Regions from separate parts of the Aestuariibius insulae genome, predicted to be linked through region 2. Evidence: riboswitches for the same ligand, from Rfam matches in the RefSeq annotation. Region 2 holds a riboswitch; the other holds the start of a gene.
What was found. Region 2 has a riboswitch for cobalamin ahead of AAD018_RS09465 (DUF1636 family protein). Riboswitches for the same ligand answer to the same signal wherever they lie in the genome.
Positions count from the first base shown of each region.

Region 1 (4,418 bases), on a different contig from region 2:
TGACGACCGCGCGGCCCGCGCCTCCGCCTCGCGCGACTGCACCTCGGCGCGCGCCTGCTCGGCGGCCACCAAAGCCGCATCCGCTGCCTCCGCCGCCGCAACCGCCGCACGGCCCGCTGCTTCTTCCGCATCCGCATCCGCAGCCGCCACCGTCACGGCCTCGCCCGCAGTCGCCACGACCTCCGCCGCCCGCGCCGCCTCCGACCGCGCCCGCGCCTGAACCGCCTCGGTCTCCTCGACCAGCCGCTCCGCTGATTGGTGCCGCGCCGCAAGCCGCGCCGCATCCTCCGTCATCTCCGACAGATCAGCCTCCCGCGCCGCCAGCACCTCGGCCGCCTCGCGCGCCTGGCCCTCCGCCTCGGTCTGCCGGTCCTCGTCGCCCGCACTGTCCGAGGCAAGCTCCGCCGCCTCCCCTTCCAGCCGCGCGATCGTCTCCTCGGCATCGCGGTTCAGCCCGCCTTCCCGCTCGATATCGCGCCCTAGCTGCGCGACCCGCCCCGTCAGCGTCTCGACCGCCGCCGCCGCTCGCTCCGCTTCGGCCTCTAAAGTCGCCCGCTCGACCTCGATCCGCTGAACAAGCGCCGCCGCAATCGCAGCCTCCTCGCGCAGGGCGGGCAGCCCGGCCTCCGCCGCCTCCCGCGCTGTCCCTGCCGACACCGCCTCCCGCTCGGCCGAAGCCGCCGCGACCGACCGCCCTTTCAGCACATCGGCCGCCGCCAGCCGCGCCTGATCCGCCTCGCGCCAGCGCCGATAAAGCAGCAGCCCCTCGGCTTCACGCAACGCCTCCGCGATCTCGCGATACCGCGCCGCCTGCTTGGCCTGCCGCGCGAGCGAGGCCAGCTGAGAGGCCAATTGCTCCAGCACATCATCGACCCGCGACAGGTTCTGCTCGGCCCCCTTCAGCTTCAGCTCCGCCTCGTGCCGCCGCTGATAGAGCCCCGAAATCCCCGCCGCTTCCTCCAGGATCCTCCGCCGCGCCTTGGGCTTGGCATTGATCAGCTCCGAGATCTGCCCCTGCCGCACCAGCGCAGGCGAATGGGCGCCCGTGGAGGCATCGGCGAACAGCATCTGCACGTCCCGCGCCCGCACATCCTTTGCGCCAACCTTATAGGCCGACCCGGCATCCTTGGTGATGCGCCGCACGATCTCGAGCATATCGCCATCATTAAAACCCGCCGGCGCCAGCCGCTCGCTGTTATCGATGACCAGTGAGACCTCCGCAAAGCTGCGCGCGGGCCGCGTCGCGGCGCCCGCAAAGATCACGTCCTCCATCCCGCCGCCCCGCATCGCGGTCGGACGGTTCTCGCCCATCACCCAGCGCAGCGCCTCCAGCAGGTTCGACTTCCCGCATCCGTTCGGCCCCACCACTCCGGTCAGACCATCCGCGATGATAAGATCCGTCGGATCGACGAAACTCTTGAAGCCGTTCAGCTTGAGCCTGGAAAACCGCATGGACTGCCTCGTCTTTTCTTATCTGCAAAGACTGACTCCGGCCCTCCCCTCGAGTCAACGGCCCCGACCCAAATCTGGCCCAAACCCGCATCTTATCCACAAGATATCGCGTTTACCCCTAAAATTACGGGCTTCATCTGGCCAAAAATACTCCCCGCGGAGCGTCCCGCAGCGACCAAAAGCACCAAAGGCGCAGAATCACGCTTGACGGTGCCGCCACCCGAGGCGCACAAAAGTCGTCGCATGGTTCCCCGCGACAGGCGCACACCGCCCCGGGGATCAAATGGGAATGCGGTGCGGGCCGATCCAGTCAGGAGGCCCCATGCCGCAGCCGCCCCCGCGACTGTAAGCGGTGAGCGTGCGCGCCAACGACGCCACTGGGGGCAACCCGGGAAGGCAGGCCGCCCGCCACGACCCGCGAGCCAGGAGACCAGCCATGCACCGGAGCTTAGGCTCCGGGACTGCTACAAACGGACGGGGTGTTCCGTGGGGGTCAGCCGAAACCACCTGTTACGGGTGCGCCGAGGCCCTTCCATGAAAGACCCCCTTCACCGGATCCGAAGGGGACCAGACATGAAGAGACTACTCGCCGCCGCCCTCGCGCTGACCGCAACGCCCGCCCTTGCTCACCATCCGCTTGGCGGCCTGCCGATGGAGACTTTCGCCGATGGCGCTCTCTCGGGTGTCGGCCACCCGGTCCTCGGCTTCGATCACCTCTTCTTCGTCATCGCCATGGGCGTCGCCGCGATCTTCACGGCGAACCGCCTGCTGGCCCCTGCCGCCTATATCGCCACGATGCTTGTCGGTTGCGCCATCGCCTCCTTCGGCGCCGTGATTCCGCTGACCGAAACGCTCGTTGTCATCTCCCTTCTGGCAATCGGCGGCCTCCTCGTCTCGGGCCGCACCATCGGCACCACCGCGATGCTCGCGCTCTTCGCTGCCGCCGGTCTCTTCCACGGCGCAGCCTTCGGCAGCACGATCGCCGGTCAGGAAGGCGGCGCCTCCGCGGCGGTCTTCACTGGCTACCTCCTCGGTCTTGCGATCACCCAATACGCCATCGCCCTCGGTGCGGGCTGGCTCGCGAAAACGCTCCTCGGCGCGCATGACGCCGCCGCCACCAATGCCCGCCTGATCGGCGCGGGCGTCGCCGGTGTCGGCGCCTTCCTCGCCCTCGAAATCCTCGAAGGCCCCATCGTCACCGCCCTCAGCGCAGGCGTCTGACACCCCGCGCCTCGCCGCCCCGGCCTCCGAGCCGGGGCATTCCCCCTTCCGATCCGGAGCGCCCATGCCCTCGAAAATCCCCGCCACCATCGTCACCGGCTTTCTCGGCTCCGGCAAAACCACGCTGATCCGCAACTTGCTCGAGCAGGCCAATGGCCGCCGCATCGCGCTCATCATCAACGAATTCGGCGATCTCGGCGTTGACGGCGATATCCTCAAAGGCTGCGGCGACGCCGCCTGCAAGGACGAGGACATCCTCGAGCTTTCCAACGGCTGCATCTGCTGCACCGTCGCCGAGGATTTCATCCCGACGATGGAAAAGCTCCTCGCCCGGCCTGACGCCCCGGACCATATCGTCATCGAAACCTCCGGCCTTGCCCTGCCGCAGCCGCTGGTGCGCGCCTTCAACTGGCCCGAGATCTCAACCAAGGTTACCGTCGACGGCGTCATCGCCCTGATCGACGGCAAGGCGACGACCGAAGGCCGCTTCGCCCATGATCCCGCCGCCGTCGACGCCCAGCGCCGCTCCGACGAGGAACTCGACCACGACACCCCGCTGTCAGAGCTTTTCGACGACCAGATCGCCTGCGCCGACATGATCGTCGTCAACAAGACCGATCTTCTGACCGAGGCCGAAGCCGAGGCGCTCGCGACCGACCTCACCACCAAATCCCGCCCCTCCGTCCGCGTCGTCCGCTCCGCCCACGGCGAGCTGCCGATCGATCTTCTACTCGGCCAGCACGCCGCAGCCGAAGCGGACACCAAGGCGCGTCACGAGATCCACCACCATCACCACGACGACGACGGGGAGGAGGACCATCACCACCATGACCACGACGATTTCGAAAGCTTCGTCGTCACCCGCCCCGAGATCGCCGACCCTAAAGCCTTCGCCGAGCAGGTCGCGGAGACGATCCGCACCCATGACATCCTGCGCCTCAAAGGCTTCGCCGCCGTGGCAGGCAAACCGATGCGCCTCGCTTTGCAAGCCGTCGGGCCCCGGATCGATACCTATTACGACCGCCCCTTCGACGGCCCGCGCGAAACCCGCCTCGTCGTCATCGGCCAAGCGGGTCTCGACCGCACGGCCATCACCCAAGCGCTGTCGGCCTGACCTCCAGTGAGCTTGACCATGACATCCCAGACCCCGTTGTTCCGGGCTTGACCCGGGACCTCGATTCCCGCGCGCATCCCGAGATAACCGGATCTCAGACCCGCAAACCTCATGACCGAAACAACCGTCACCCGCATCGACCCGCTTCATCCAGACGCGCTCCGCCTCATCGATGGCAGCGAAGCCGAGCAATCCGCGCTCTATCCCCCGCATCTCCGCTATGCCTTCTCGCCGCAGCAACTGATCGATGACGACGTCCGCTTCTATATCGCCTGTCGGGGCGGCGCCGCGCTGGCCTGCGGCGGCTACGGCGCCTATGACAGCTATGCCGAGCTCAAGCGCATCTATGTGGATCCCGCCCACCGAGGCACCGGCCTCGCCGACGCAATCATCGCGGCCTGCGAGGCGGAGGCCGCCGCTGAAGGCCTGCCCCTCATGCGCCTTGAGACCGGTGAAGCCTCCCCCGCCGCGCTCCGCATCTACACTCGCCTCGGCTATGCCCGGCGCGGCCCTTTTGGCGAGTACAAGGAGAACGGCTCCTCCGTCTTCATGGAAAAAGCCCTATGAGCCCTTCACTTCGGCGGATCCGCCGGATCCGGCCGGTTCTCGAACCCGCGGATCGCCTTGCCTT
Region 1 covers NZ_JBFONW020000005.1:167,526-171,943, forward strand. The annotation lists gene smc (chromosome segregation protein SMC) at 1-1,452, opposite strand, end outside; cobalamin riboswitch at 1,680-1,905, shown strand; gene AAD018_RS14685 (HupE/UreJ family protein) at 2,026-2,673, shown strand; gene cobW (cobalamin biosynthesis protein CobW) at 2,738-3,787, shown strand; gene AAD018_RS14695 (GNAT family N-acetyltransferase) at 3,899-4,354, shown strand; gene AAD018_RS14700 (hypothetical protein) at 4,360-4,418, opposite strand, start outside.
Region 1: it holds a riboswitch for cobalamin, as region 2 does, so the genes downstream of both, AAD018_RS14685 (HupE/UreJ family protein) here and AAD018_RS09465 (DUF1636 family protein) in region 2, are expected to answer to the same signal.

Region 2 (4,418 bases):
AATCAGAGCGTTGGGCATAGCGTAACGACCGGCGGTGAAGGGCGTGTCCTCTCCGCTGTCATAGACGAAAACGCGCGGTGCCTCCTCCAATGGGGCGAGGTTCGCGAGGATCGCGTCCAACTCGTCGCGGTAGCTGGCTACCAGCGCCTCGGCCCGGTCCTCCACTCCGAAGATACGACCCAGGTTCAGGATGTCGGCATACATGTCAGCCATGCTGGCTGCTTCTTTGTCCATGATGTGCGTGCAGCTTTCGGAAAGCTCATAAACCTGGATACCGAACGGTGCCAGGATCTCGGGCGTAACGTCCCCACCTACGCGCATGCCATAGTTCCAACCGGCGAAGTAGAAGTCCGCGCCCGCGCCCACCAGAACCTCCTTCGTAGGGTATTTCTCCGCCAATTCGGGCAGTTCACCCACGCCCTCGCGCATGGCGGCGTCCAGGTTATTCCAACCGTTGATGCCGGTGAACCCGACCATGCGGTCGGTTAGCTCCAGCGCCAGCATCATCTCCGTCAGATTGACGTCGTTGGAGACTGCCGCCGTGGGCGCGGCATCGAACGTCACCTCACGATCGCAGCTCTGGACGGTGACGGGATAGGCGAAAGCTGGAGAAGCCAATGTGAGCAGCGCGAGGCAGAGGAAGGATCGCATAGTCGGTTCCTTGAAGGTTAGAGATGGAAGGTCAGGTGCGCGTTGCCGCTGGGGACGAGGGTCTGGCGCTGAACGCGGACGCCGAAGGTCTGGGCGATGAGATCTTCCGTCAGCACTTCGCTCGGCAGCCCGCAGGCCAGCGGATGCCCTTCCGAAAGGACCAGCACCGTGTCGGTGTAAGTCGCGGCCAGATTGAGGTCGTGGAGCGAAGTAACGATGGTGGGGCCGAGGGTGCGAAGCATGTTCAGCACTCCCAACTGGTGCCGAATGTCGAGGTGGTTCGTTGGCTCGTCCAGGATCAGCAGGCGCGGCTCCTGCGCCAGTGCGCGAGCTACCATGACCCGTTGGCGCTCTCCGCCCGAGAGCGTGCCGAACATCCGGTTCGCGAAGGCCGCGAGGTCAAGCCGGGCCAAGGCCGCCCGCACGATCCGCGCGTCGCCGTCCCCGGCCGAGATCAACCCGCTGCGATGCGGTGTTCGCCCGAGGGCCACAATCTCCCCCACGGTCAGGGCGAAGTCTGCTGGCTGTTCCTGCAGGACGACGGCGATGGACCGGGCCACATCTTGGGCTGACATGGCCCAGATATCCACGCCATCCAGCAGTACCTGCCCGGTGGTAGGGCGCAGATAGCGGTAGAGTATGCGCAGGAGCGTGGACTTGCCCGCTCCGTTCGCGCCCACGACGCCTAGCACGTGTCCCGGCGCCACGTCGAAGGTGGTCGGGTGGAGCACGGTCGTACCGCGCCGCGGCGCCCAGCTCAGACCCTCAACCCGGAGGGCGGCAGACCTCATTTGACCGGTCCCTCCTCAGAGACGTTCAGCGCCGCGGGGACGCGAACCAGTGTCGTGCGCCGCAGCTTCCCTGGACGCGCGGTCGAGGAATGCCAGCCATCGGCCGGATCACGGTACTGCCGCGCGACAACAACGAGATCGTCGATATCCACCCCGGGATCGATGTCGCCGAACAGATGTGTCGCCTTGGCCGTCGCGTGATACACTGCGGTGCAGGGCCGGTCGCAGCCCGCTATGCAAACCGCGCCTGAAATTTCGAAATCTTGCAAGACTGTCCTGCCTGCGATTGCAAGAACCGTGGGCAAACGGTCGATTAGTTCAAGGTCCGGGCGGCAATTGTTGACCTTGTGTCGGCACGATGTGCAGATCGTGATCTTGCGGGAATGGTGTTCGGTGACGTTCATTTCGCCCTCCGCGAATACGCGGGAGCTGGCATCGGACATGCAAACCGGAGCGGGCGTCGCCCGTATGGACCATCATGACCTCCTGCCCAGACGCCCCGCCTGGTCGAATTGCGTTCACGATGGCAGGTCTCCTGACTCGCGGGTCACGGCAACATCCGAACCTTCCCGGACCATATCGGTCCAGTGGTGTCCACGGGGTCGCTCGCCGCTCACAGTTGCGGGGGCAGTCACGGAATAGGTGCCTGATGGCTACGCCTCACCGTGTTCCCTTTTCATCCCTCCACCCTCGCGGGTCTCGGAAACCATCATAGACAGCGTCGCTGCGATTATGGGAGCGGTCAAGAGGAAGCGAAGCATGTTGACAAAAACATTGCAGTAAGTAGGGCGCGTGACGCCTTCCAGATATGATCCGAATCTGTTTCGCAAGGGTTGGCTAAGACCCTGTTACTCAATGATACCCGACCGCAACAGCTCCGAGCGCCACGCAAGGCTGCACCAAAGCAAAACCACACCATTCCCGCTTAAAACGTAACCTTCATGCCCGCCGTGATGGTTCGCGGCGCGCCGGGTTGGGCGTCGAAGATGAAGTTCTGGTTCGAGATGTACGTTTCATCGGTCAAGTTCTCGACGCGAACGAAGCCGGTCGCGGTGTCGTTAAAATCGTATTCAGCGAAGACATCGAAGCGATGATAGGACGGAATGTCGTCGTTACCGAGATCGTCGATCTCGTTGATCAGATCCACGCTTCCGGTCACCGGGTTTCCGATCACGGTCGTTCGATCCAGGTTCAGAGACCGGCGGCTCGCCTCGTAGACGTAGCTTCCCCCTAGGGTCAGACCCTCGAACCTGCCTTCGTCGAAAGCATAGGCCATCAGTGCGCCGACCTTATGGCGCGGCACGTCCGCAAGACTGGTTCCGGACGCTTCGTAGCCGCGGCTGATTTCTGCATCGATATAGGTATAGCTGAACTGCACGCTCAGGTTGTCGGTCAGCGCACCTGTTGCCTCGAATTCTACACCTTGGCTACGCCGCACGCCATCGTTGCGCGACAGTTCCAGTTCTCCTCCTGCCAAGGCTCGATCGATGTCGAGAGACTCGGGATCGAAGAATTGGATGTTCGTCTGCTCCTGCCGGAAGAGCGTTGCCGATGTCGCGAAGCGCCTGTCGCCCCATTCCTTCTTTACGCCCAGCTCGTACGTTTCGAATTCGATCGGTGGTACGGTGTCGCCGGTCAGAGGGTCGGTCTTAAGCTGCTCGGGTTCGGCGGCAATGCCGGTGGCGTAGCTTGCAAACAGTGCCGTATCCAGGCGCAGCCTATAGACCAGGCCTAGCCGTGCATTGATGTCGTCTTCATCGAACGTATCGATGTCGCCCGTGTCTAGGTTGGTCGTCTCGATCTCTGAACTGACATAGCCGAGCGAAGCCAATGCGGACACACGCGGCGAGAACGTGATCTGGTTCTGCGCGAAGATGGCAACGTAGTCCGCCTCAATGTCGCGGTTCACTTTTTGGTCGGCAACCAATCCGTCGCAGGTGCCGTAAACGGGCTTCGATATGCTGACCAAGCACGTATTTCCGAAGTCGGCGGGCGACAGAAAAAGTGTCGCGCTACGGGCGTCGCGGTTCTCCTGATCGGACTGGCGGACGTCGAGTCCGAAAGTCAATTCATGGGTCACCGTGCCGGTCCGCAGCTCGCCGTTGACGATGATGTCCGCAAAGCCCGCGCGGCGTTCCTGATCGCGAACTGTGATGTTGCGCAGGATCGTGTCACCCTCGACCATCGGGATCGTCGGATCGACGCCGATACCGCCGGGGAGCGAGAACCCCGCAAGCGCGCGATTGTCGTATCCGATCCCATCCAACGTTTGCTTTTCGAACCCGATCCGTCCAGTGACAGACCAAGTGTCGTTAAAGAAATGCTGAACGGTCAGAGCCAGCTGATCGTTATCGTTATCGTTTGGCCCCGCATCAGGTTCCGAAAAGTTGGTTGAGATATCGGTTACGATTTTACCGTCGATTACCGGGATGCCCCGGTCAAAGAAGGCGTTGCGCCGCGTTACTTCCGCCTCCAAGAGTACCGATGTGTTCGGCGTGACGTCCCAGCGAAGGCTCGGCGCGATCGCGTAGAACTCGTTGTCCACGAAATCGCGGAAGCTCTCACCTCCTTCCGCAACCGCGTTGAGCCGAAAGGCGAGCGATCCATCGACATTCAACGGCTGGGAGATATCGAGCGTCGTCCGTCCAGTGAAGTCCTGGTCGCTCAACTCAAAGGTCAGTTCACGCAAGGGTTCGTAAAGGGGGCGCTTGGTGACGACGTTGACCTGCGCCCCGCCGTTTCCGCTGCCGTAAAGCGCCGCATTCGGGCCGCGCACTGCTTCGATGCGCTGGACCCGATAGGTATCGGTTAGACCGATTGTTCCTCTACGGGAGCCGTTGATTAGAATATCAGTCTCGAAGCCTCGGCTGATGATGCGATCGCGCGTACCACCAAAGCTGTTCCCGCGCGAGAAACCGGGGATGAAATCGGTCGCCTCGTCCAAGCGTTCGATATCAGCGTCCTCGATGATGTCCT
Region 2 covers NZ_JBFONW020000003.1:84,466-88,883, forward strand. The annotation lists gene AAD018_RS09455 (ABC transporter substrate-binding protein) at 1-651, opposite strand, end outside; gene AAD018_RS09460 (ABC transporter ATP-binding protein) at 669-1,442, opposite strand; gene AAD018_RS09465 (DUF1636 family protein) at 1,439-1,885, opposite strand; cobalamin riboswitch at 1,951-2,168, opposite strand; gene AAD018_RS09470 (TonB-dependent siderophore receptor) at 2,368-4,418, opposite strand, start outside.